Regions from separate parts of the Eubacterium ramulus genome, predicted to be linked through region 1. Evidence: predicted binding sites of a transcription regulator. Region 1 holds the regulator's gene; each other region holds the start of a gene.
The links. Region 1 encodes HrcA, which represses chaperone genes, less so after heat shock. Its sites were predicted from a motif close to TGTTAGCACTCNNNNNNNNNGAGTGCTAACA; they were not measured.

Region 1 (6,025 bases):
TTGGCCAGCTGACGATATGCCTTTTTAATTGTGGCATCGTCCGCGCTGCGATCTACGCCGAGCACCTCGTAATAATCCCTTTTCTGTTCTGCCATATCTGAACTCCATCCCTTATGTTAATTTTTCGTATCTTTTTGTCTCAATCCACAGTCAAACATCGGCTGAGATTAATCCAACAATGCACCAGAAGGCATTCTGCCCTCTGGTGCGTTATTTATCTCAGTCGAGAAGACTCCCACTTCTGCAAGGTGAGTAATAACATTTGCTGCGATGATCTGTATATTTCAGTCCTGATTAAACTTCTTTATAATCAGCATCTACCACATCATCATCCGCACCGCCTGCTGTCTGCTGACCAGCACCTGCGTTCATGTCCGGACCTGCACCTGCTGCACTCTGTGCGGCCTGTGCCTGCTCATACATTTTTGCAAATACCTGCTGCGCACTTGCCATCAGTTTCTCTTTTGCAGCTTTCATCTCATCTAACTCTGCGTCTGTCATCTTGTCAGCTTCCGGATGAGCCTCAAGGAGTGCTTTTAATGCATCCAGATCTGCCTGTACCGGAGCTTTCTCAGCATCAGATACACCTGCACCAACTTCCTCAAGTGCTTTCTCTGTCTGGAATACGAAGGAATCAGCATCGTTTCTTGTATCGATCGCGTCTTTTCTCTTCTTATCCTGAGCCTCAAACTCTGCAGCTTCTTTTACAGCTTTATCGATCTCATCATCAGACATATTGGATCCTGCTGTGATTGTGATATGCTGCTCTTTGCCTGTTCCAAGGTCTTTTGCAGATACATTTACAATACCGTTTGCATCGATATCGAACGTAACCTCAATCTGCGGAACACCACGACGTGCTGGCGGGATTCCATCCAGACGGAACTGCCCAAGAGATTTATTATCTCTAGCGAACTGACGTTCACCCTGTACTACGTTAATATCTACAGCTGTCTGGTTATCTGCTGCTGTGGAGAAAATCTGGCTCTTTCTTGTCGGGATTGTTGTATTTCTCTCGATCAGTCTTGTAGCTACACCACCCATTGTCTCGATGGATAAGGAAAGTGGAGTTACATCAAGCAGTAATACTTCACCGGCACCAGCATCGCCTGCAAGTTTACCACCCTGGATAGAAGCACCGATTGCTACGCACTCATCTGGGTTCAGTGATTTACTTGGCTCTTTGCCAGTCAGCTGTTTTACTTTATCCTGTACAGCCGGGATACGTGTAGAACCACCTACTAACAGTACCTGACCAAGTTCAGAAGCTGTGATACCTGCATCTTTTAACGCGTTCTGTACTGGAACTGCTGTTCTGTCAACCAGGTCACGTGTTAACTCATCAAATTTTGCTCTGGTAAGGTTCATATCGAAATGTTTCGGTCCCTCAGCAGTAGCTGTGATGAACGGAAGGTTGATGTTTGTTGTTGTTGCAGAAGAAAGCTCTTTTTTCGCTTTCTCAGCGGCTTCTTTTAATCTCTGAAGAGCCATTTTATCTGTAGAAAGATCTACACCTTCCTGTTTTTTGAACTCTGCGATCATATAATCTGTGATTTTCTGGTCGAAGTCATCACCACCAAGTCTGTTATCACCTGATGTAGATAATACTTCAATGACACCATCACCGATCTCAATGATAGATACATCGAATGTACCACCACCAAGGTCATAAACCATGATTTTCTGCTCTTTTTCATTGTCCAGACCATATGCTAAAGCTGCTGCTGTCGGCTCATTGATAATACGTTTTACATCAAGTCCTGCAATCTTACCAGCATCTTTTGTCGCCTGACGCTGAGCATCGTTGAAATATGCCGGAACTGTGATAACAGCTTCAGATACTTTCTCGCCTAAGTAGTTCTCAGCATCTGCTTTTAATTTCTGAAGGATCATTGCGGAAATCTCCTGCGGAGAATATTTCTTTCCGTCGATCTCTTTCTTGTAATCTGTACCCATCTCTCTCTTGATAGAAGAGATTGTTTTCTCTGCGTTTGTAACAGCCTGACGTTTTGCCGGCTCACCTACCAGTCTCTCACCTGTTTTTGTAAAAGCTACCACTGACGGTGTTGTTCTTGCTCCTTCTGTATTTGCTACAACTACCGGTTTACCACCTTCCATAACTGCTACGCAGCTGTTTGTTGTTCCTAAGTCAATACCAATAATCTTGCTCATAATCGTGTCCTCCTATATATTGTTTCCTGAATTAGCTTGTTTTTATATTTAACGAATAATCGTTAATGGCAATATCAATTAGCTACTTTTACCATGCTGTGGCGAACCACGGAATCACGGTATGTGTAGCCTTTCTGGAATTCTTCTGCGATGATGTTCTCACCGAATTCCTCATCCTCGACATGCATAACTGCATTGTGCAGATTCGGATCAAATTCCTGTCCAACTGCCTCAATCGGTTTTACTCCTGCTTCCTCCAGCACAGTCATCATCTGCTTGTAGATTTTTTCCATACCTTCCACGAAAGGAGTTCCTTTTTCTTCCTCTGTGACAGCTGCAAGACCACGTTCGAAATTATCAACAACCGGAAGTATTTTTTCTACGATACTTTTTGCACCGGTCTCAAACATCTGTGTCTTCTCTTTTTCTGTCCGTTTCCGGAAGTTATCAAACTCAGCCATCTGTCTTCTGACTCTGTCTGTAAGTTCTTCGATTTTCTCATCTTTTTTGTCTTTCTTCTCTTTCTTTTTGAAAAAAGACCCTTTTTCTTTCTCAGTTTCCGGTTCTTCTGCTACAGCCTCCTCGGCTTCTTCTACGGTTTCTTCCTCTGCTGTATCATTTATTTCTTCATTTTCTAAGATTTCTTCTTCCATCTCTTCCGGACTGATGTTTTTATTCTCTGCCATCGAAATCCCACCTTTCCGCTTTCATCATTTTTAATGACTACTCATCTGTCTTTTTAAATATATCATCCAGCTGAACCTTTAAGGTTCGCAGGTTGTCAACCACTTTTTCGTAATCCATACGTTTCGGTCCGACGATTCCGACGGTTCCCCGGATTCCTTTTCCAAGATCGTAGGTGGCTGTCACCACACTGCAGTCTTTCATTCCCTGCATCGGGCTTTCATTTCCGATGTATACCTGAATGCCGGTTCCCGGATTTCCGTTTTCTTTGTCAGCAGTGAACAGATCCTTGAATTCCTGCTTTTCTTCAAAAGCACTGATCAGTTCGCTTGCCCGTTCCGAATCACTCAATTCCGGATATTTGAAAATATTTGTTGCTCCGCTGGTGTAAATCTCAAGGTCTTCATCTTCCTGAATGGCCTGAGCAACTGCATCCAGCACATCGCTTACCATGGCACTGTGAATACCTGCCTGCTCCTTCAATCTGGAGATGGTTCCAAGGTTGATCTCCTCAAGGGCAAGACCATTTAAACTTCCGTTCAGCAAAATGTTTAACTTCAACATTGTCTCCTGATTCGGTGTCTCACTTGTATGAATGATCTTGTTCTTTACGATGTTGCCATCCAACATGATTGTTGCCAGAACCTGGGAATCATCTACCGCGGAAAGCTGAATAAATTTGACTTTTCCGTGGTGGGTCTGAGGTGCGGATACGACAGTTGCATAATTGGTATTTACTGCCAGCATCTTTGCGATCTGTTTTAAAACAAATTCCATGCGTTCTGTCTTCTCAATCACAAATTCCTTCATGTCGGAAATCTCATGATCTTTCTCCTCCATCAGATGATCCACATAAAAGCGGTACCCTTTATCCGATGGAATACGTCCTGCCGAAGTATGCGGCTGAACGATGTATCCAAGTTCCTCCAGATCTGACATCTCATTACGGATCGTTGCGGAACTGAGGTTCAGATCAGACGCTTTTGCGATCGTTCTGGAGCCAACCGGCTCACCCGTTTCCAGATAAGTCTGAATGATTGCATGTAAAATTTTCGTTTTTCTTTCGTCCAATCCTTCGCTCATGTATTTCATGCTCCTGTAATTGATGCTTTTTCTTTGTTAGCACTCGACTGTTTGGAGTGCTAATATCTTCATTACCTAATGTAGCACTATCGTTTTTCTTTGTCAACATCTATTTTTATTTTTTTCATATTTTTATTTTTTCTACGTTTTATAAGCAGAACAACTCACTTAGAAAGCCCCCGGGTGCACATTCTATCTTACTTCTTATTTTTTCTATTCGATACGATTCTGCTGATGATCATAAAAAATTACAGTAAAAACTCCGCCAGCACATAGTTGCTGACATCTATACCATGCTCCGTCAGGCGCACATAACCTGCTACCTCTTCGATTAGCTGTTCTCCCTTTAATTTTCGAAGTACCTCGCCATAGACACTGTTCAGTGTGACCTGAAATTTTTTTTCAAACTGCTGTCGGGAAATTCCTGCCATCAGACGAAGGCCCAGAAACATAAATTCTTCCATCTCAGATTTTTTGTCTAAAGTTTCTATGTGAATATGATGCCCTGTCTGGGTTAATCCAGTTTCTTCCTGTAACTGGATTGTTTCTGCTATACGTTCATGCTGACCTTCACATTGTGGTGAATACTCCTGCTCAAGATACGTCTTCAGTTCCGATGTATTCTGAAACCTCTGATGCTCCACCAGAGAAGATGCTCCCAGTCCCAGTCCCAGATAATCTTTCCTGGTCCAGTAGCCGCAGTTATGCCGGCATTCGTATCCTGGCTTTGCATAATTGGATATCTCATACCGCTCATACCCTTTTGTGTGTAAAAAAGTTTCCGTCAGTTCATACATCTGCCGTTCTACGTCTTCCTCCGGAAGCAGTCTCGGATGACCACCTTCCTCCCGAATCCGTTCATCTTCCGCAAAACGCTCGTAAAATGGTGTGCCTTCCTCGATGATCAGACTGTACGCAGAAATATGCTCCGGGCGCAGTGCTGTCACTTTCTGCAATGTATCCTGCCAGCTTTTCAGCGTTTGTCCCGGCAATGCTGACATCAGATCTACATTGATATTCCGAAAACCGGCTTTTCTCGCCAGATCATAACTTTCCAGGAACTGTGCAAAATTGTGGATTCGTCCCAGAAGATGCAATTCTCTGTCATCCGCGGACTGCAGTCCCATACTGAGCCGGTTAAATCCCGCCTGCACCAGTTTTTCCGCTTTCCCTGCTGTCAATGTGCCTGGATTGCACTCCACTGTAATTTCTGCATCTGTCGTTATATTAAAATGCTCTTTTACCGTTTCCAGTATAGCTGCGAGTTGGTATCCTTCCAGGATTGTCGGTGTTCCGCCGCCAAAAAAGATACTGCTCACCTGATATTCCCCATATTGTGCCCCGCAATATACAATCTCTTCCTGTAACTTCTTTATATAAGAAATCCGCACCGGCAGATCAGCCGGTGCAGATAAGAAATCACAATATGCACATTTTCGTTCACAAAAAGGAATATGAAGATATAATTCTAATTCTTTCATATATTTCCCCTGTTAATCACGCTGCTTTGCATTGTTTTCGCATTTATATGCCAATGCGTATGTTAGCAGCATAACCCGTTTTCTATTTATCATCCAGTTTCAGAACACTCATAAACGCTTTCTGCGGGATCTCTACATTTCCGACCTGACGCATACGTTTTTTACCTTCTTTCTGTTTCTCCAGAAGTTTTCTCTTTCGGGAAATATCACCACCGTAACATTTCGCCAGTACGTCTTTGCGCATCGCACGAACAGTCTCACGCGCAATGACTTTTCCACCGACTGCCGCCTGAATCGGAACCTCAAACAGATGACGCGGAATCTCTTCTTTTAACTTCTCACACATCTTACGGCCACGCTCATATGCACTGCCTGAGAATACGATAAAGGAAAGTGCATCCACTTCTTCTTTATTAATAAGGATGTCCAGTTTTACCAGATCAGAACGGGTGTATCCCTTCATTTCATAATCGAAGGACGCATATCCCCTGGAACGGGATTTCAATGCGTCAAAAAAATCATAAATGATTTCATTTAACGGAAGATCATATTTGATCAGCGCACGTGTCTCCTCCATATATTCCATACTGATATAAATGCCTCGA
Region 2 (6,025 bases), 1.1 Mb from region 1:
TATGGAACATATTTATCAGATTTATGACCAGATCGTTGAGGAGTTTGAAAAGCTTTCTGCCAGTGATCAGACAAGGAATATGTCGGATACATCCAGTGATGGGATGGAGCAGATGGTTGATTATATCTATGATCATTATGATAATTTCAGATTATTGTTGAAATGCGGAGACAGTGGAAAATTTGAATTATTCATACACAATATGGTAGAGCGGGAAATGAAGTCCAGCTTGAATTATATGGAAAAGATGAAAGAGAACGGTGTGAAAATACCGATTGTAGAGGAAAGCCTTATGCATATGATCTATACGGGATTTTTTTCATCAGTATTTCAAATCATTGAGCATGATATAGACAGGGAGACTGCAAAGAAAAATGTACATCAACTGAAAGAATTTAATACAGGTGGCTGGGAACGATTGTGGAATATTGAATTTCCAGTATAACTGATGCAGGAATTCTGAATAGGTTATGTGTGTTGCAGGTTCTGGAATTCTGAATAAAGTTCAGACAGGATAATAATATCAGGTGGTTGATGCCAGTAGACCACCTATTTTATTATATACTGGTTAGTGCGAACTAATAGAAGGTAAAATAATAAAACGAACGTAAGGAGTGAAAAGATGTGAAAGAAAAAAAGAAGTCGGCAGTCAGCTGGATCCTGACGTGGGCCGGACAAAAAAGAATTGCCTATGTGTGGAGTGTGTTATTTGCAATAGGAAATGTGATTTTTAAGATTTTGCCGTATTTTATTATTGCAGATGTAGTAAAGCTGTTTTTAAATGGTGAAAAGGAGTTTGAAATATATCTTGCAAAAGCGGTTCTGATTGCATTATCGTTTATCATTGCAGAACTGCTTCATTCACTTTCGACAGCATTGTCACATAAAGCAACGTTTGCAGTACTTGCAAATATAAGAAAATCCTGCTGTGACAAGCTGGCGCGGGTACCTCTTGGCTATGTGAAAGACACACCTTCCGGTACATTTAAAAATATTATGGTGGAAAGAATCGACAGTATCGAGACAACACTGGCGCATATTGTCCCGGAATTCACGTCCAATCTGCTGGCACCGATTGTGATTTTGATTTATTTCTTCCTGACAGACTGGAGATTGGCACTCTGGTCATTGGTGCCGGTTATAGTGGGATTTCTTTCCTATTTTGGAATGATGCTGGATTATAAACCAAGCTTCGAGAGAACGGTTCAGACAACAAAAGATCTGAATGATGCGGCAGTGGAATATATTGACGGAATCGAAGTGATCAAGGCATTTGGAAAGACAGAAAGTTCTTATGCAAAATTTACAAAGGCGGCTATGGCTTATGCAGATTCCTTTATTTCCTGGATGAAACGGTGCTCGATCTTTCATGGACTGATGATGGTGGTCACACCTTATACGCTTCTTACGGTATTGCCGTTTGGGGCACATTATGTAGCCAATGGAACACTTGCGATTTCAGATTTTGTCATCTGCATTATTTTATCACTTGGAATCGTTGGACCGTTGATCACAGTGGGTTCCTATACAGATGATCTTGGCAAGATCGGAGTGATTGTTGGTGAAGTGGCAGGAATTCTGGAACAACCGGAACTGGAACGTCCAGAGAAAAGTAAATGTGTTCCAAAAGATAACTCCGTTACTCTTGAAGATGTCAGATTTGGTTATCACGACAAAGAAATCCTGCACGGAGTAACTATGGAGCTGAAAGCAGGAACGGTAAATGCAATCGTAGGACCTTCCGGAAGCGGCAAGTCGACCATCGCAAAGCTGATTGCGTCCCTGTGGGATGTGGATTCCGGAAGCATCAAAATCGGTGGAGTTGATGTCAAAGAACTGGCATTTGCAGATTTTAATCGGAAAATTGCATATGTTGCACAGGACAATTATCTGTTTAATGAAACAGTCCGTGAAAATATCAGACAGGGAAATACGGATGCTACAGATGAACAGATCATCGAGGTGACAAAGAAAAGTGGATGCTATGAATTTATCATGCAGTTGGAGAATGGATTTGATACGGTTGTAGGAGGTGCAGGAGGACATCTGTCAGGTGGCGAGAGGCAGCGTATCTCCATTGCAAGAGCAATGTTAAAGGATGCTTCGATCGTGATCCTTGATGAGGCAACTGCCTACACAGATCCGGAAAATGAGGCAATTCTGCAGAATTCTATCGCAAAACTGGTAGCAGGGAAGACACTGATCGTAATCGCACACAGACTTTCTACTGTTAAGGACAGTGACCAGATCTTTGTTGTAAATGATGGAAATGTAACAGCACATGGCACACATGAGGAACTTCTGGTGTCATGCCCGCTTTATAAGGAAATGTGGAATGCCCATATTTCTGTAAAAGATACGGTGAAGGAGGGAGAATGATATGTTTGGGATTCTGGCAAAATTCTTTCATTTTTCAGGCAGGGAAAATGGCAATAAATTTAAACTGTCGATAGTGATCGGACTCATAGAGGCTCTTGCCTCAGCAATGAAGATTCCGGCTATTATGTACATACTGATTGGTCTGCTGAGTGGGAAATCGACAGGAAAATATATTGGAGGCTCCGTTGCGATTATGGTTCTTGCAATTGTAGTCGACGTAATCTGCAAGAGATACTCTACAGTGCTTCAGACAGAGGGAGGATATAATGCAAGTGCTTTTATGAGAATCAAGATTGCAGAACATCTGCGATATCTGCCGATGGGGTATTTCAATTCCAATAGTATCGGGGAAATTTCTTCCATTACAACCAATACAATGGAAATACTTGGCGATGTGGCTGCGAGAGTGGTCATGCTGACCATGCAGGGAATTCTGGAAACATCCATGATCATTCTGATGTTGTTTCTTTTTGACTGGAGAATCGGATTGATCGCCGTAGCAGGAGTACTTATTTTCTTTGGAGTCAATTCTGTGATGCAGAATACAGGGAAAAAAGATTCAGAGCAAAAAGTGGTATGCGATACAGAGCTTGTAAACCAGATCATGGAGTATCTGCAGGGAATATCAGAAGTAAAATCATACAATCTGCTTGGAAAAAAGGCAAAGAGATTAAATGATGCAAATGAAGCATGTGAAAAGATCAATACAAAGATGGAGATGTTGTTTGTTCCCTATCATTTTCTGCAAAGTGTGATAACAAAAATCACAGGTGCAGTGATTGTAGCATGCAGTGCATATTTTTATATTAATGGAACTATGAGTGCGGTCTATGCGATCGGTATGACAATTTCAGCATTTATGCTTTATGCCAGTCTGGAATGTGCAGGAAATTATTCATCCCTTTTACATGTGGTAAGTGTATGTGTAGATAAAGCAAATGCAATACTGGAACTGGATACCATGGATATTGACGGTAAAGAAATACAGCCGGAAAATTACGATATCAGACTTTCTAATGTTTCGTTTTCTTATGACAAACGGAAGATCATTGATGATATATCGCTCTCTATTCCGCAGAAAACGACGACAGCAATCGTTGGACCATCTGGTGGAGGAAAATCAACACTTTGCAATCTGATTGCCAGGTTCTGGGATGTGGATTCCGGAGAAGTGATGCTTGGAGGCGTGAATGTAAAAGACTATAGCATGAATAGTTTAATGAGTAATTTTTCATTTGTATTTCAGTCTGTGTATTTGTTTGCAGATACCATTGAGAATAATATTAAATTCGGACGTCAGGATGCAAGCCATGAGGAAGTGGTGGAAGCGGCAAAGAAAGCGTGCTGTCACGATTTCATCAGCAAACTTCCGAATGGATATGACACAGTGATCGGAGAAGGCGGAGCCACACTTTCCGGCGGTGAGAAACAGCGGATCTCGATAGCCAGAGCAATCATGAAGGATGCACCAATCGTTATATTAGATGAGGCAACGGCCAATGTTGATCCTGAGAATGAAAAGGATCTGATGAATGCAGTAGATGCACTTACAAAGGAAAAAACGATTATTATGATTGCCCACAGATTAAAAACGGTCAGACATGCAGATCAGATTGTGGTTGTTGAAAAAGGAAGAATTGCACAGCAGGGAACACATGAGCAACTAATGAAGCAGGAAGGTATTTATAAGAGATTTGTGGATGCAAGGCAGCAGGCGGTAAGTTGGAAACTGGTGCACTGAGAAATAATCCACAGTTGGTGAATATCCAAATTGAATTGTCTGAAAGAGATTTAATTTAAGTTTCGCTTATATAGGTGTCTGAGGAAAATTTCATAGGAAAAACATGAAAAAAGCACTGAAAACTGTTGAATTATTGGTTTTACAGTGCTTTTTCTTTTGCAAAAGAGGGACACAAATTTTTCACAAAATAATTAGCACTCACCTCTTGACTCGGCTAATAACATATGGTATAACATACTTAACGCAAAGAAAAGCGTTATACAACAAATAGAACAAAAGTATGAAAATAGTAGAAACACCCGGAAAGGAGGGGTTTTTATGAATATCCAGAAATTTACACAGAAATCTATGCAGGCAATCCAGGATTGCGAGAAATTAGCTTATGAATATGGTAATCAGGAAATCGAGCAGGAGCATCTGCTGGTAGCCCTGATGCGTCAGGAAGATGGTCTGATCCCGATGCTGATTGAAAAGATGGAGATCAACAAACAGCATTTCATGAACAATGCGGAAGATCATCTGGCAAAGAGAGTGAAAGTTTCCGGCGGACAGGTTTATGTCGGTCAGCAGCTGAACAAAGTATTGATCAGCGCCGAGGACGAAGCAAAGCAGATGGGCGATGAGTATGTATCTGTAGAGCATCTGTTTTTGAGTATGATCCGTTATCCGAACCCGGCGATCAAAGAGATTTTCCGTGAATATGGAATCACAAGAGACAGATTCCTCCAGGTATTATCCACTGTCCGTGGCAACCAGAGAGTTGTAAGCGACAATCCGGAAGCTACTTATGATACATTGGAAAAATATGGTTACGATATGGTAGAACGTGCAAGAGATCAGAAACTGGATCCGGTCATCGGACGTGACAGTGAGATCCGAAACGTTATCCGTATCCTTTCCAGAAAGACAAAGAATAACCCGGTTCTGATCGGTGAGCCTGGTGTTGGTAAGACTGCCGTTGTTGAAGGACTGGCACAGCGTATCGTTCGCGGAGATGTTCCGGAAGGATTAAAAGACAAGAAATTATTTGCCCTTGATATGGGTGCACTGGTTGCAGGTGCAAAATACAGAGGCGAATTTGAGGAACGTCTGAAAGCTGTTTTGGATGAAGTAAAGAAGAGCGAGGGCAAGATCATTCTCTTTATCGATGAGCTGCATACGATCGTTGGTGCAGGAAAGTCGGACGGAGCCATGGATGCCGGCAACATGTTAAAACCAATGTTGGCAAGAGGTGAATTGCATTGTATCGGTGCTACTACACTGGATGAGTACCGTGAATATATCGAAAAAGACGCTGCACTGGAGCGTCGTTTCCAGCCGGTTATGGTAGATGAGCCGACGGTGGAAGATACTATTTCCATTCTGCGTGGTCTGAAAGAGCGTTATGAAGTATTCCATGGTGTAAAAATTACAGATGGTGCGCTGGTTTCAGCAGCTGTATTATCTAACCGTTACATTTCTGACCGTTTCCTGCCGGATAAAGCCATCGACCTTGTGGACGAGGCCTGTGCACTGATCAAGACAGAGCTGGATTCCATGCCGACAGAGCTGGATGAACTGAACCGTAAAGTAATGCAGCTGGAGATTGAAGAAACCGCTTTGAAGAAAGAAGAAGACAATCTGAGCAAAGAGCGTCTGGAGAATCTTCAGAAAGAGCTGGCAGAGCTGCGCAGTGAATTCCAGACAAAGAAAGCACAGTGGGACAACGAGAAGAAAGCCGTTGAGCGTGTACAGAAGCTGCGTGAGGAACTGGAAGCACTGAACAAAGAAATCCAGACCGCACAGCAGAATTATGATTTGGAAAAGGCAGCAGAACTGCAATATGGAAAGAAACCACAACTGGAGAAAGAACTGGCGCACGAAGAAGAAATCGTGAAAAATAAAGATATGTCACTGGTGCATGAG
Region 3 (6,025 bases), 870 kb from region 1:
ATCCCGTGTCTGCCCGGCACTGTGTGAGGCTGCATGTACCTGCGGTCTGCATGATGATCCGGTCACTGTGCGGGATAATGAGTACGGAATTATTGAACATGCATATGAAAAAGGATATGCGAAGGCAAATCCGCCAAAAGTGCGTACAGGGAAAAAAGTGGCTGTCATCGGATCAGGCCCGGCTGGTCTGGCCGTAGCAGACCAGTTAAACCGCAGAGGTCATCTGGTAACCGTATATGAGCGCGATGACCGTGTGGGTGGACTGCTGATGTATGGCATTCCGAATATGAAACTGGAAAAACACATCATCGACCGCAAAATCAATGTGATGACCGAAGAAGGCATCAACTTTGTCACCGGAGTGAATGTGGGAAAAGACGAAAAAGCAGCAAAACTTATGAAAGAGTATGATGCCGTGGTACTTGCCTGCGGTGCCAAAAATCCGCGTGATATCAATGCACCGGGCAGAGATGCAAAAGGTATTTATTTTGCAGTGGATTTCCTGTCACAGACCACAAAGAGTCTGCTCGATTCCAATCTGAAAGATAAAAAATTTGTTTCTGCAAAGGGCAAAAAAGTTGTGATCATCGGTGGTGGTGACACCGGAAATGACTGTGTGGGAACAAGCATTCGTCATGGAGCAGTATCTGTAACACAGCTTGAGATGATGCCGAAAGCTCCGGATCAGCGTGCTGCGAACAATCCTTGGCCGGAATGGCCAAAAATCTGCAAGACAGATTACGGTCAGGAAGAAGCTATTGCTGTATTCGGACATGATCCGCGAATCTATCAGACAACGGTAAAAGAGTTTCTGAAAGATAAAAACGGCAATCTGACAGGTCTGATCACTGTAAAACTGGAAGCGAAAAAAGATGAGAAAACCGGTCGTATGAACATGGTTCCGGTGGAAGGCAGTGAGCAGAAACTGGATGCAGATCTGGTACTTATCGCAGCGGGATTCCTTGGTACAGAGAAATACGTAGCAGATGCTTTTGGTGTAAAATTAAATGCCAGAACAAACGTAGAAACTGAAGAAGGCCGTTACAAGACGAATGTGAAAAAAGTCTTTACCGCAGGCGATATGCACAGAGGACAGTCACTGGTTGTATGGGCAATCCGTGAGGGACGCGAAGCAGCCAGAGAAGTAGATGAGAGCCTGATGGGATATTCTTATCTTTCGGTACAATAGTGTAGATGTGCAGTGATTTGTTATCATTGATGAACAATCTCTCTTTTTTATTATTTTGAAAAGTATATATGCGATTGCAGCTTAATATAAAAGAACTGTTGCATCATAGATGAATCTGTGATGCAGCAGTTCTTTATATCATATTAAAAACTTATTCCTCTAAACCTTATTCTTTGTATTTTCGTATAATAATCATATAACTTATAAACAATAAAACAGCTGCGCTGGTCCAGGCACAAATTTCCGCATAAAAAATTCCGTCTTCACCGATCAGTTTTGGTAACAATAATGCAACACTGACACGCATCACAAATTCTGCAATGCCACTGGCGAGGGGAATCAGGGTATTACCTAGACCCTGAATCGCCGAACGATATACATACAGCAGATACAGTACCCATAGAAAAATTGCCATAATAAACAAATATTTATATGCAATGTCTAACACCTGTCGGATCTGTTCCGGTTCGCCGGATACAAACAGTGACAATATATTGCGTCCGAATAACACCATCACACCTGAGATCACAACAGAAGTAAGCAATGCCATATAAGTTCCGCTATGCACACCTTTCCGGATTCTCTGATATTTCTTTGCACCAAGATTCTGGCCTACATAGGTTGTAATTGCATATCCGTATGAAACGGCAGCCATCTCTAAAACTCCATATAATTTGTTTGATGCTGTAAATCCAGCCACAAACAGGAATCCAAATCCATTGACTACATACTGTACTGTAAGCCCCCCTATAGAGATGATCACATTCTGGATCGCAAGAGGAGTCGCCACTTTCAAAAGCCGCAGACTCATTGCCGGCTGTCTGTAGAAGTCCTGTTTTTCCAGTCGGATATCCGGAATTTTCCGTAACACCATCAGACAGTACAGGGCTGAAAATCCCTGTGCGATGACTGTCGCCACTGCTGCTCCGGCTACACCCCAGCCAAAAACTGCCACAAATAACAGGTCCAGTCCCACATTGATCAACGCTGCTACGGTCATTGCTATCAGTGGAGATCTGCTGTTACCCAGTGCTCGAAGAATCGCTGCAAATATATTATAAGCTGCTATGATCGGAATTCCGGCAAAGATCAGCCGAAGATATAGCATTGTCAGGTCAATGACATTATCCGGTGTCTGTAAAAACAAAAGAACATGATAAACTGCCCCTTCACTTACCGCAAGTACAATCACAGAAAGCAGTGCTGTCATGATATAGCTTTTCGCCACCGCGCATTTCAGATTTTCTTTTTCCCTTGCTCCATAAAACTGAGCTACCAGAATAGAAAAACCCTGTGTGATACCTGTCATGATACCGAACACCAGCCATACCAGCCAGTCTCCGGCGCCTACTGCCGCCAGTGCTTCAACCCCTACCACCTGTCCGACGATCATGGTATCTGCCATCGTATAAAACTGCTGAAAGATATTTCCAAGCATCAGTGGTATAGCAAAAGTAATGATCAGTTTTCCAGGTGATCCAGTGGTCATATTTTTTTCATTTGTTCCCATAAGAATCTCCTTTTTCTTCTCATCCTTGTCCGATTATTTTACATAGGACTCTGCCAAAACGCAATCCTCTATTGTATTATATGGCACATTGATATTTTTATCTACCACTTTTGGGTGACATCTTGTCACTTTGACTTGTTAATTGGATTTTTTATAGGGATAATTGTGGATTTGTAAAGAATGCTAATCAGGAGTTGTTGAATAAAGTAAAAAGAGTGAAAAATTAAAAAAAACTAAATTTATCGGAATGAGAAGTACTTGTTTATTATGATAAATTTGCTATGGCATAAGCGTTTTCAAGTTACGCAAGAAATATTGCAGTACTGTTTTCAGTAAGCTATTATGTTGTAGATAAGGGAGCGGAGAAAACTTACCTTGGCAGCGATTGTTAGCTAACAAGGTAAGTTTTTTGGCTCCTTTTTAATATAGTGTTACGCTTTACTTCATCGAAACCTGTCCTTTATACTTATTATAAAGCTCTTTGATCTGTTCCAACTCAGAGGCTGTCAGCGTATCTTTTGCGTATTGTTTTAATCCGGCAGTATCGCCGCTGGTGATGTAGGAAGAGGCTTCTTTCATTGTATCTGCAGACATATGATTTGTAATGATCTGATCTACGGTTGCACGGTCTGTATCGTTCATGGCATCAAGGATTTCCTGAGCATTGACGCCTGCAATGGCAGATGTATCAGATGTGATTTGTGACTCCAGAAGTTTTTCAGCTACAATTCCGGTGGCTTTTGTTTTTATTTTTGGTAAGGCAACAAAATAGCTAACCAGTAAAATAATCACGATAGCAAACAGAAAAACAATAAATTTTTGAAAACGGTGCCGTTTATGTGGATATGCCATAATGTAACCTCCTCTTAATGTCGGTGAGAAAATGCAATGATTCTGAGAAGAATGTAATAGACTACGTTGACCAGAATCATGTATCAAGTCTCATGTGTTGTCGATTTTACCTGTTTCTACTTATTATAGCATGTACGATGTGGCGAAACTGTGAATTCAAAGAATATTAAGGAAATCTTCAAAATAAAGAAACGATTTTTCATCTGGAAAAAGTGCTTTATGCCTTACCCTGAATATTTGCATTTGTATGTAAAAACCGTTATAATCAGAAAACAGGAAAAATGAGGTAAGAAGAAAGGAACACATACATATATGGCAGCGATTTTTTTTGATATTGACGGGACTTTATGGGACAGGGACAATAACATTCCACAGAGCACAAAAGAAGCAATTCATCAGCTTCAGGAGAACGGACATCAGACCTTCCTCTGCAGTGGAAGGACACGCGTGTTTATCAACAGTGAAGAGCTGCTCGGTATGGGATTTGACGGCATTGTCTGCGGTTGTGGCACCTTTATAGAATATAAAGGAAAAGAAATGCTGTACAAAGAGATTGACCGGGAATTATTGAAAAAGGCAGTACAGGTATTTTATGATTATGATATTGCCATGGTTATGGAAGGCCGCCATATGCTGTACATGGATGCAGACAAGATCAGCAGAGATGCATACGGAAGATATCTGCTGGAGGTTATGAAAGACTGTATGCTGCCGATTCAAGGGCATGAGGAACAGTGGGAAGCAAGTAAGTTTTCTGTTTTAATCCATGATCGGGATTATCCGGCGGTGATCGAATTATTAAAGGATGATTATGATTTTATGGTTCACGGGGATGTGGCCATGGAAGTAGTACCAAAAGGATACAGCAAAGCGAGCGGAATTGCTTTTGTATGCGAAAAACTGGGAATTGATGTAAAGGATACCTATGCATTCGGTGACAGTGCCAATGATGTAGACATGCTGGAGTTTGCCGGTGTGGGAGTTGCGATGGGGGACGGAACGGATGTGGCTAAAGAGCATGCGGACTATGTAACTAGGGGGTTGCATGAAGACGGTATTTATCATGCACTGAAGCATTTTGCATTGATTTAAAAAATGAAAAAGTGAGAAAAAGTAAGAAAAAAAGAGTATATAAGAGAAAAGTGGAAAAAATACACATATATATACGAAATTGTTTAGTTGCGATTCAGGTGTAAAAAAACTATTATATGACTATCGGTTAGCACTCAGAAGAAATGAGTGCTAATAAAACAAAAGAAAGCATAGAACTTATATATAGAATAAGGAGGAATCACATCATGAAATTAGTACCATTAGGTGACAGAGTTGTATTAAAACAGGTAGAGGCAGAAGAGACCACAAAATCCGGTCTGATCCTTACAACAAGTGCACAGGAGAAACCACAGGAAGCAGAAGTAATCGCTGTAGGACCTGGCGGAATGGTAGATGGTAAAGAAGTAACCATGCAGGTAAAACCGGGTGATAAAGTTATTTATTCTAAATATGCAGGTAACGAAGTAAAATTAGAGGGTGAGGAGTACATCATCGTAAGACAGAATGACATCCTTGCTGTAGTAGAGTAATAAAATTGAAGGAGGAAAATTATCATGGCAAAAGAATTAAAATATGGATCAGAGGCAAGAAAAGCTCTGGAAGCTGGTGTAGATAAATTAGCAGATACCGTTCGTGTTACATTAGGACCGAAAGGAAGAAACGTAGTTCTGGATAAATCTTTTGGTGCTCCACTGATCACAAATGATGGTGTTACAATCGCAAAAGATATTGAGCTTGAGGATGCATTCGAGAACATGGGTGCACAGCTTGTAAAAGAAGCAGCTACAAAGACAAATGATGTAGCAGGTGATGGTACAACAACCGCTACCGTTCTCGCTCAGGCAATGATCAAAGAGGGAATGAAAAACCTGGAAGCAGGTGCAAACCCAATCGTTATGAGAAGAGGTATGAAGAAAGCAACTGAGGCTGCTGTAGAAGCAATCGCAGCTATGAGCCAGAAAGTTGACGGAAAGAACCATATCGCGAAAGTTGCAGCAATCTCCGCTGGCGACGAGACAGTAGGAAATATGGTAGCAGATGCTATGGAGAAAGTTTCCGCAGACGGTGTTATCACAATCGAAGAGTCCAAGACAATGCAGACAGAGTTAGACTTAGTAGAAGGTATGCAGTTTGACCGTGGATATATTTCTGCATACATGGCAACTGATATGGATAAAATGGAAGCAAACCTGGATGAGCCATACATCCTGATCACAGATAAGAAGATTACAAACATTCAGGAGATTTTACCATTGTTAGAGCAGATCTTACAGACAGGTAAAAAATTATTAATCATTGCTGAGGATATCGAGGGTGATGCATTAACAAACCTGATCGTAAACAAATTACGTGGAACAATCACTGTTGTCGGCGTAAAAGCACCGGGATATGGTGACAGAAGAAAAGCAATGCTGCAGGAT
Region 4 (6,025 bases), 710 kb from region 1:
GAACTGGAGAAAAAAGAAATGAGAATCATTTTAGCATCTGCTTCCCCGAGACGCCGGGAACTGTTGGCTCAATTGGGCGTAGAATTTGAAGTATGCCCGTCACAGGGAGAAGAAAAAATCACGGAGCATTTGCCGGAGCTTGCGGTTATGCAGCTGGCACAGCAGAAAGCGGCAGATATTGCAGGAAAGACAGAAGGTGACGCATGGATCCTTGGCGCAGATACCATCGTGGTATATGACCAGAAGATTCTGGGAAAACCAAAGGATGAGGAAGATGCAAAGCGGATGCTTGGCATGCTTCAGAATCATCGTCATCAGGTATACACCGGTGTATGCATCTGGAAAAAAGAAAATGGCAGCGAAGAAATCCGTTGCTTTTACGAAAAAACGGATGTGGTTTTTTATCCGATGACGGAAGAAGAAATAGCAAAATATGTGGCTACCGGGGAACCGATGGACAAGGCCGGTTCTTATGGAATTCAGGGCATCGGTGGTCTGTACGTCCGTGAAATTCACGGTGATTACAATAACGTGGTGGGACTGCCAATTGCACGTCTGTATCATGAATTACAGAAATAATGGCAAGGCAATTCTTGCATCAGTTGTTGCGGGAAAAAGCGATAAATGGTATATTAAAAACAATGCAGTGGACATTCTTAAATTAAAGTGAATGGAGAAAGACAATGAGCGAATATGACAAAGTGTGTATTGAGACATTTTTGAGAGATCAGTTAAAATTATTTCCGGAGAAAGTAGCAGAGACACCGGAGGAAGCAGAAGATTTTCTGGATATGTGTATGGCTGCTGTTTGCAAAAATATGAAAGAAGTACGGGAATATTTTGACGAGACCGGAGCTGATATCTCCGGTATGAGCAAAGAAGAGCTGGAGCAGGCGGATGAAGTATTCAAGCTTCCGGATGGACGATATCTGGTGGTGGATGCCTGAAAAACATTCTGAACGCAGAATGAGCATTCCCCGCTTCAAGTGCGTAGAGTACTAAACGGTGGGGAAGTGGCATGCTACGGATATTCTGGAACAGGATATCAGAAACAAGGAGAATAATAGATTGAAGAGTAAAATGAAAAGAAATACAGCAGGTGTTCTGGCCGGGATTTTGCTGGGGACGGCATTCCTGGGTGGCTGCAGCAATCCTGTGAGTACCATTCTGGAAAAACCGGTTTTCAAAGTAGGAAAAGAAAGCTGCAGTCGGGAAGATGCCCGGGCAATTCTGATGAATTATCAGAAGGAATACAGCAATCTGTACGGCATTGATATGTGGGAGCATGATTACGGCCAGGAGCAGAGTCTGGAAGATTATATCAAAGATCTGACCTTAGCACAGATGGCACAGGTTTATACGTTGGATGTGATCGCTTCTGAAAAGGGTGTGACCTTATCTGAGGATGAACAGAAAAAAGTAGCAGAAGCAGCCAGGACCTATCTGGACGGTCTGGATGATACGGAACGGGATTATATCGGACTCAGTGAAAAAAAGGCAAAAAAATTATATGAGCGTTATGTGCTGGCAGAAAAACTGTATGAGACTTTAAAGAAACAAGTGAATCAGGAAGTCAGCGATGATGAGGCCCGTGTGATGAAATTCAAGCAGATTTATACTGCAGATGCGGCAAAAGCACAGGATTATATGGCACAGCTTCAGGCAGGAGCAGATTTTGAATCGCTGGCTCAGACAGCGAATGAAGCGGATACCGTAGATATCAATGTGAACCGCACGACATTTTCCGATGATGTGTCACAGCAGCTTTTTGCACTGACAGATGGCGGTGTTTCAAATATCATTGAGATTGACGGCGGCTATTACATTTTTTATTGCAGCAGTGCATTTGATGCAGAACTGACTGAGGCACACAAGATGGATGTGCTGGAGAAGCGGATGTCCGATGCGGTGACAGATACTTATGCCGATTATATGAGTCAGCTCAGTTCCAAAGAAAATCAGGATGTCTGGTCAGAAGTGACAGTGGATACTTCATTGAAGCTTGAGAGTGCATCCTTTATGGAAGTATATCAGCAGTATTTTTCCGCGAAAGAGTAAATGAGCCAGGAATGTACTCTGAAAATGGCATAGAATTGTTTTATAAAGAGTAAGTTTAGGAAAAGATAGACCTAGTTTAACAAACATAAAGGCCCCCGTATTTAAAATACGGGGGCTATTTACATTTCTATAGGTTTTTATGAAATTTTATAAAATGCTGTCAATGACTATTTGTCAGCCAGAATCATCATAACCTCATTGCTTCGGTTAATGAAAGCTGTCATAGCTTCCGGTGAAAGCGGCTGGTTGGACAGCAGTGCCAGATCATACAGCTGTTTGCAGAACATCGGTACATGCTCGCCATTTTTGTGCTCAAGGATGTACTGCACCAGTTTGTTGTTGACGTTCAGAATCAACGTCTCGTTACCACCGAACATGGATGGATCCATGCCGTACATATTGTACATCTTCATCATATCCTGCATACGGCGTCCTTCTTCGGAGAGGGTGATCATGGATGAGATAGAAGCGTCTTTTAATTTTTCTACTTTTACATCCAGATTCTCTTTGCCGAGGGCGGCGCGGAATGTCTCTGTCAGTGTATTCAGAGCAGATTTCATCTCTTCCTCGGATACTTCTTCTTTCAGGGCATCTGTTACATCAGCATCGATACGCATGAATTTGTAATTTTGATTCCGCTGCTCTAACTGAGTGATGAAGGAAGTATCGATGTTGTGGTCGAGGATAACAGCGTTCATGTCAGACTCTTTAAACATACGGATGTACTGACCCTGCTGGTTCTTATCTGTTACATAGTAGATGGTCTCACGGGTATCTTTCTGCTCATCCGTATTATCAGCGTTATCATCGGTATTTTCAGTTTTTGCTTCCGCTTCTTTTTCTTCTTTCTCTTTTAAAAGTTCCGGAAGTGTCATATATTTGTCATTGATATCCTTGAAGAGGATGTAGTCGTTCATACGGTCACAGAATTTCTCATCTTTTAAACAGCCGAATTTGATGAACGGGCTGATGTCATCCCAATATTTTTCATAGCTTTCTTTATCTGTCTTGCACATACCTGTGAGCTTGTCAGCTACTTTCTTGGTAATGTACTCAGAAATTTTCTTGACAAATCCATCGTTCTGCAGAGCACTTCTGGAGACGTTCAGAGGCAGATCCGGGCAGTCGATGACACCTTTTAAGAGCATCAGGAATTCCGGAATAACTTCTTTGATGTTGTCGGCGATAAATACCTGGTTGTTATACAGCTTAATGGTACCTTCAATGGAATCATACTCCGTATTGATTTTCGGGAAGTAGAGAATTCCTTTTAAGTTGAACGGATAGTCCATGTTCAGATGAATCCAGAATAACGGCTCTTTGTAATCATGGAATACATTGCGGTAAAATTCTTTGTAGTCCTCATCTGTGCACTCATTTGGATGCTTTGTCCAGAGTGGATGCGGATCGTTGATCGGAACAGGACGTTTTAAGATTTTTAATTTCTCGGTACGCGGAGATACTTCTACGATCTCTTTTTCGCCGTTCTCGTTTTCTTTTTCCTCTGTTTTGGCTTCTTCGATAATGGTCTCAATGACGGTATCTTTGTCTGTTTTCTCTTCCGGAAGAATGGTTTCATATTCCGGTTCTGCAGTTTCATTTACGAGATAAATCTCTGTCGGCATGAAAGAGCAGTATTTTGTCAGTACTTCTCTTGCGCGGTATTCGTTGGCAAACTCCAGACAATCCTCATTTAAGAATAAGGTGATCTCAGTGCCGACCGTTGTTTTGCTGCCGTCTTTCATATCAAATTCTGTACCGCCGTCACATTCCCAGTGAACCGGTGTGGCACCATCCTGATAGGAAAGGGTATCGATATGAACCTCGTCAGCTACCATGAATGCAGAGTAGAAACCAAGTCCGAAATGACCGATGATCTGATCATCGTTGGATTTGTCTTTGTATTTCTCAAGAAAATCAGTTGCTCCGGAAAATGCAATCTGGTTAATATATTCTTCTACTTCATCGGCAGTCATACCAAGACCGTTATCGATAAATTTTAATGTTTTTTCTGTCGGGTTGACACGTACTTCTACTTTTGCCTCGTAATCATCCGGCAGTGTGTATTCACCCATCATATCAAGTTTTTTCAGTTTTGTGATGGCATCACAGCCATTGGATACGAGCTCACGATAGAAAATGTCGTGGTCAGAATAGAGCCATTTTTTGATGATCGGAAAAATGTTGTCACTGTTAATGGAAAGACTTCCGTGTTTGTTACTCATACTTATCACTCCTGTTTCTTTATGATTATTTTTGAAAAATTAACGTTGTTGGTTCAAAAATCCTGATGAAAAGAGGGACTTCTGAAAGCATAAATACACTATAATACTCAAAAAATGAAAAGTCAATAGAAAATTAGCACTCTTTAAAAATGAGTGCTAACAAAGCCCGCTTGCGGGCGATACTTCTTGAACTTGCTTCAAGAAGGGATAAACATAAGGGGACAGAAAAGTAAATCCGCTAGCGGGCGATACTTCTTGAACTTGTTTCAAGAAGGAATAAACATAAGGGGACAGAAAAGTGAATTCGTTTGCGGGCGATACTTCTTGAACTTGCTTGCGGTTTTTATAAAAAGACGGTATACTCACTACGGGATAAGTAATGTACTCTCAGAATGCTTCACTTAAAAGATTCCGAGAGTACATAAGTATAAAAAGGGGTGAATAAGCATAGCTGGAGAGAGAAATTATCATTTTGACAACATAAAAGCATTGCTGATTTTTCTGGTAGTATTTGGACATATGATCAGTACTTTTGCGGATACACCGGAAGTGGATGTTATCTATAAGATTATTTTCAGCTTCCATATGCCGGCTTTTATTTTTGTATCCGGGTATTTTGCAAAAGTAGAACCAAAAAAGATTTTATCAAGGATTTTTCCATTGTATATCGTATTTCAATTACTTCGTTTTTTACTGGATTTCATTCTGGACAGTATCATGTGGGGACATCCGGTAAAAATAGACATGCAGTTTTTTACACCGCGCTGGACATTATGGTATCTGATGGCAATGATCATTTATCAGCTTTTGCTGCCGGTATTCGACACAAAAAACAAGCGGCACCGGGTGGCTTATCTGCTTTTATCAATGGTACTTGGGATAGTGATCGGTTATAATCCGGATACGGAAAACTTTATGGCAATGTCCAGAATTATGAACTTTTTACCGTTTTTTCTTGCCGGATATTATGAAAAAGATGGCGGATTCTTCCTTCATTATGGAAAGCGGAGAAATCCGAAAGAAGCTAAAATCGCTACGATGTTTCTGGCAGTTGGAATCATTGCCGGATTTATCTGGATCAGCAGAGTGAGTACAAGAAAGTTATTCTGGGGAACGGAGAGTTTTAATGGTGGTGTGTATACATGGTATACACGGATTCTGGCATGGATCATTGCTTTTTTGTGGATCTGGATTTTGATTGTATGGGTGCCAACAAAACGGCTCCCGGTAATTGAAACAATTGGGAAAAATACACTCAGCATTTATCTGCTGCATACAATTGTCATTCTGATTCTGATGTATACGCCGTTTAATGATTTGATATTTAATAAAATCGGATGGCAGCTGCTGATCTCAGTGGGGCTGACACTGGGATTATCCTGGAATGGATTTGAGTGGTTGTTGCGAAAAATTGCGATTCCGTATTACGGAAACAGGAAAAGTAAATGATGAGCAAACAATGCTGGTAAAGAAGCAAAAAGAATGTAATCGCAGAGGAGCAATGACGCAGAAAACGAGTCGTGAACGAACAGGAGAATAATGATGCAATATCGATATGACAAAGAAAAAAATCCAGTTTCCATGCTTGCCTTTGGCTGTATGCGTTTTACAAAAGAAAATGGCAAAATCAATCTGGAAAAAGCAGAAGCCGAGATTTTGGAAGCGATGAAGCTTGGTGTTAACTATTTTGATACCGCTTATATTTACAGCGGCAGTGAAGAAGCCATGGGAAAGATTTTTGA

Region 2: a site for HrcA is predicted at 4,310-4,340, ahead of clpB (ATP-dependent chaperone ClpB). Genes of this name have one in related genera too.
Region 3: a site for HrcA is predicted at 4,769-4,799, ahead of groES (co-chaperone GroES). Genes of this name have one in related genera too.
Region 4: a site for HrcA is predicted at 4,415-4,445, ahead of htpG (molecular chaperone HtpG). Genes of this name have one in related genera too.

Annotation. Positions count from the first base shown of each region.
Region 1 is NZ_CP173382.1:1,554,542-1,560,566, forward strand. It holds gene dnaJ (molecular chaperone DnaJ) at 1-95, opposite strand, end outside; gene dnaK (molecular chaperone DnaK) at 295-2,172, opposite strand; gene grpE (nucleotide exchange factor GrpE) at 2,247-2,858, opposite strand; gene hrcA (heat-inducible transcriptional repressor HrcA) at 2,896-3,939, opposite strand; gene hemW (radical SAM family heme chaperone HemW) at 4,188-5,420, opposite strand; gene lepA (translation elongation factor 4) at 5,503-6,025, opposite strand, start outside.
Region 2 is NZ_CP173382.1:430,528-436,552, forward strand. It holds gene ACIRUQ_RS02025 (TetR/AcrR family transcriptional regulator) at 1-445, shown strand, start outside; gene ACIRUQ_RS02030 (ABC transporter ATP-binding protein) at 625-2,379, shown strand; gene ACIRUQ_RS02035 (ABC transporter ATP-binding protein) at 2,381-4,120, shown strand; gene clpB (ATP-dependent chaperone ClpB) at 4,439-6,025, shown strand, end outside.
Region 3 is NZ_CP173382.1:680,829-686,853, forward strand. It holds gene ACIRUQ_RS03110 (glutamate synthase subunit beta) at 1-1,189, shown strand, start outside; gene ACIRUQ_RS03115 (MATE family efflux transporter) at 1,356-2,699, opposite strand; gene ACIRUQ_RS03120 (hypothetical protein) at 3,138-3,551, opposite strand; gene ACIRUQ_RS03125 (Cof-type HAD-IIB family hydrolase) at 3,864-4,643, shown strand; gene groES (co-chaperone GroES) at 4,850-5,134, shown strand; gene groL (chaperonin GroEL) at 5,159-6,025, shown strand, end outside.
Region 4 is NZ_CP173382.1:848,006-854,030, forward strand. It holds gene ACIRUQ_RS03825 (nucleoside triphosphate pyrophosphatase) at 19-579, shown strand; gene ACIRUQ_RS03830 (hypothetical protein) at 684-947, shown strand; gene ACIRUQ_RS03835 (peptidyl-prolyl cis-trans isomerase) at 1,081-2,058, shown strand; gene htpG (molecular chaperone HtpG) at 2,226-4,283, opposite strand; gene ACIRUQ_RS03845 (acyltransferase family protein) at 4,773-5,732, shown strand; gene ACIRUQ_RS03850 (aldo/keto reductase) at 5,823-6,025, shown strand, end outside.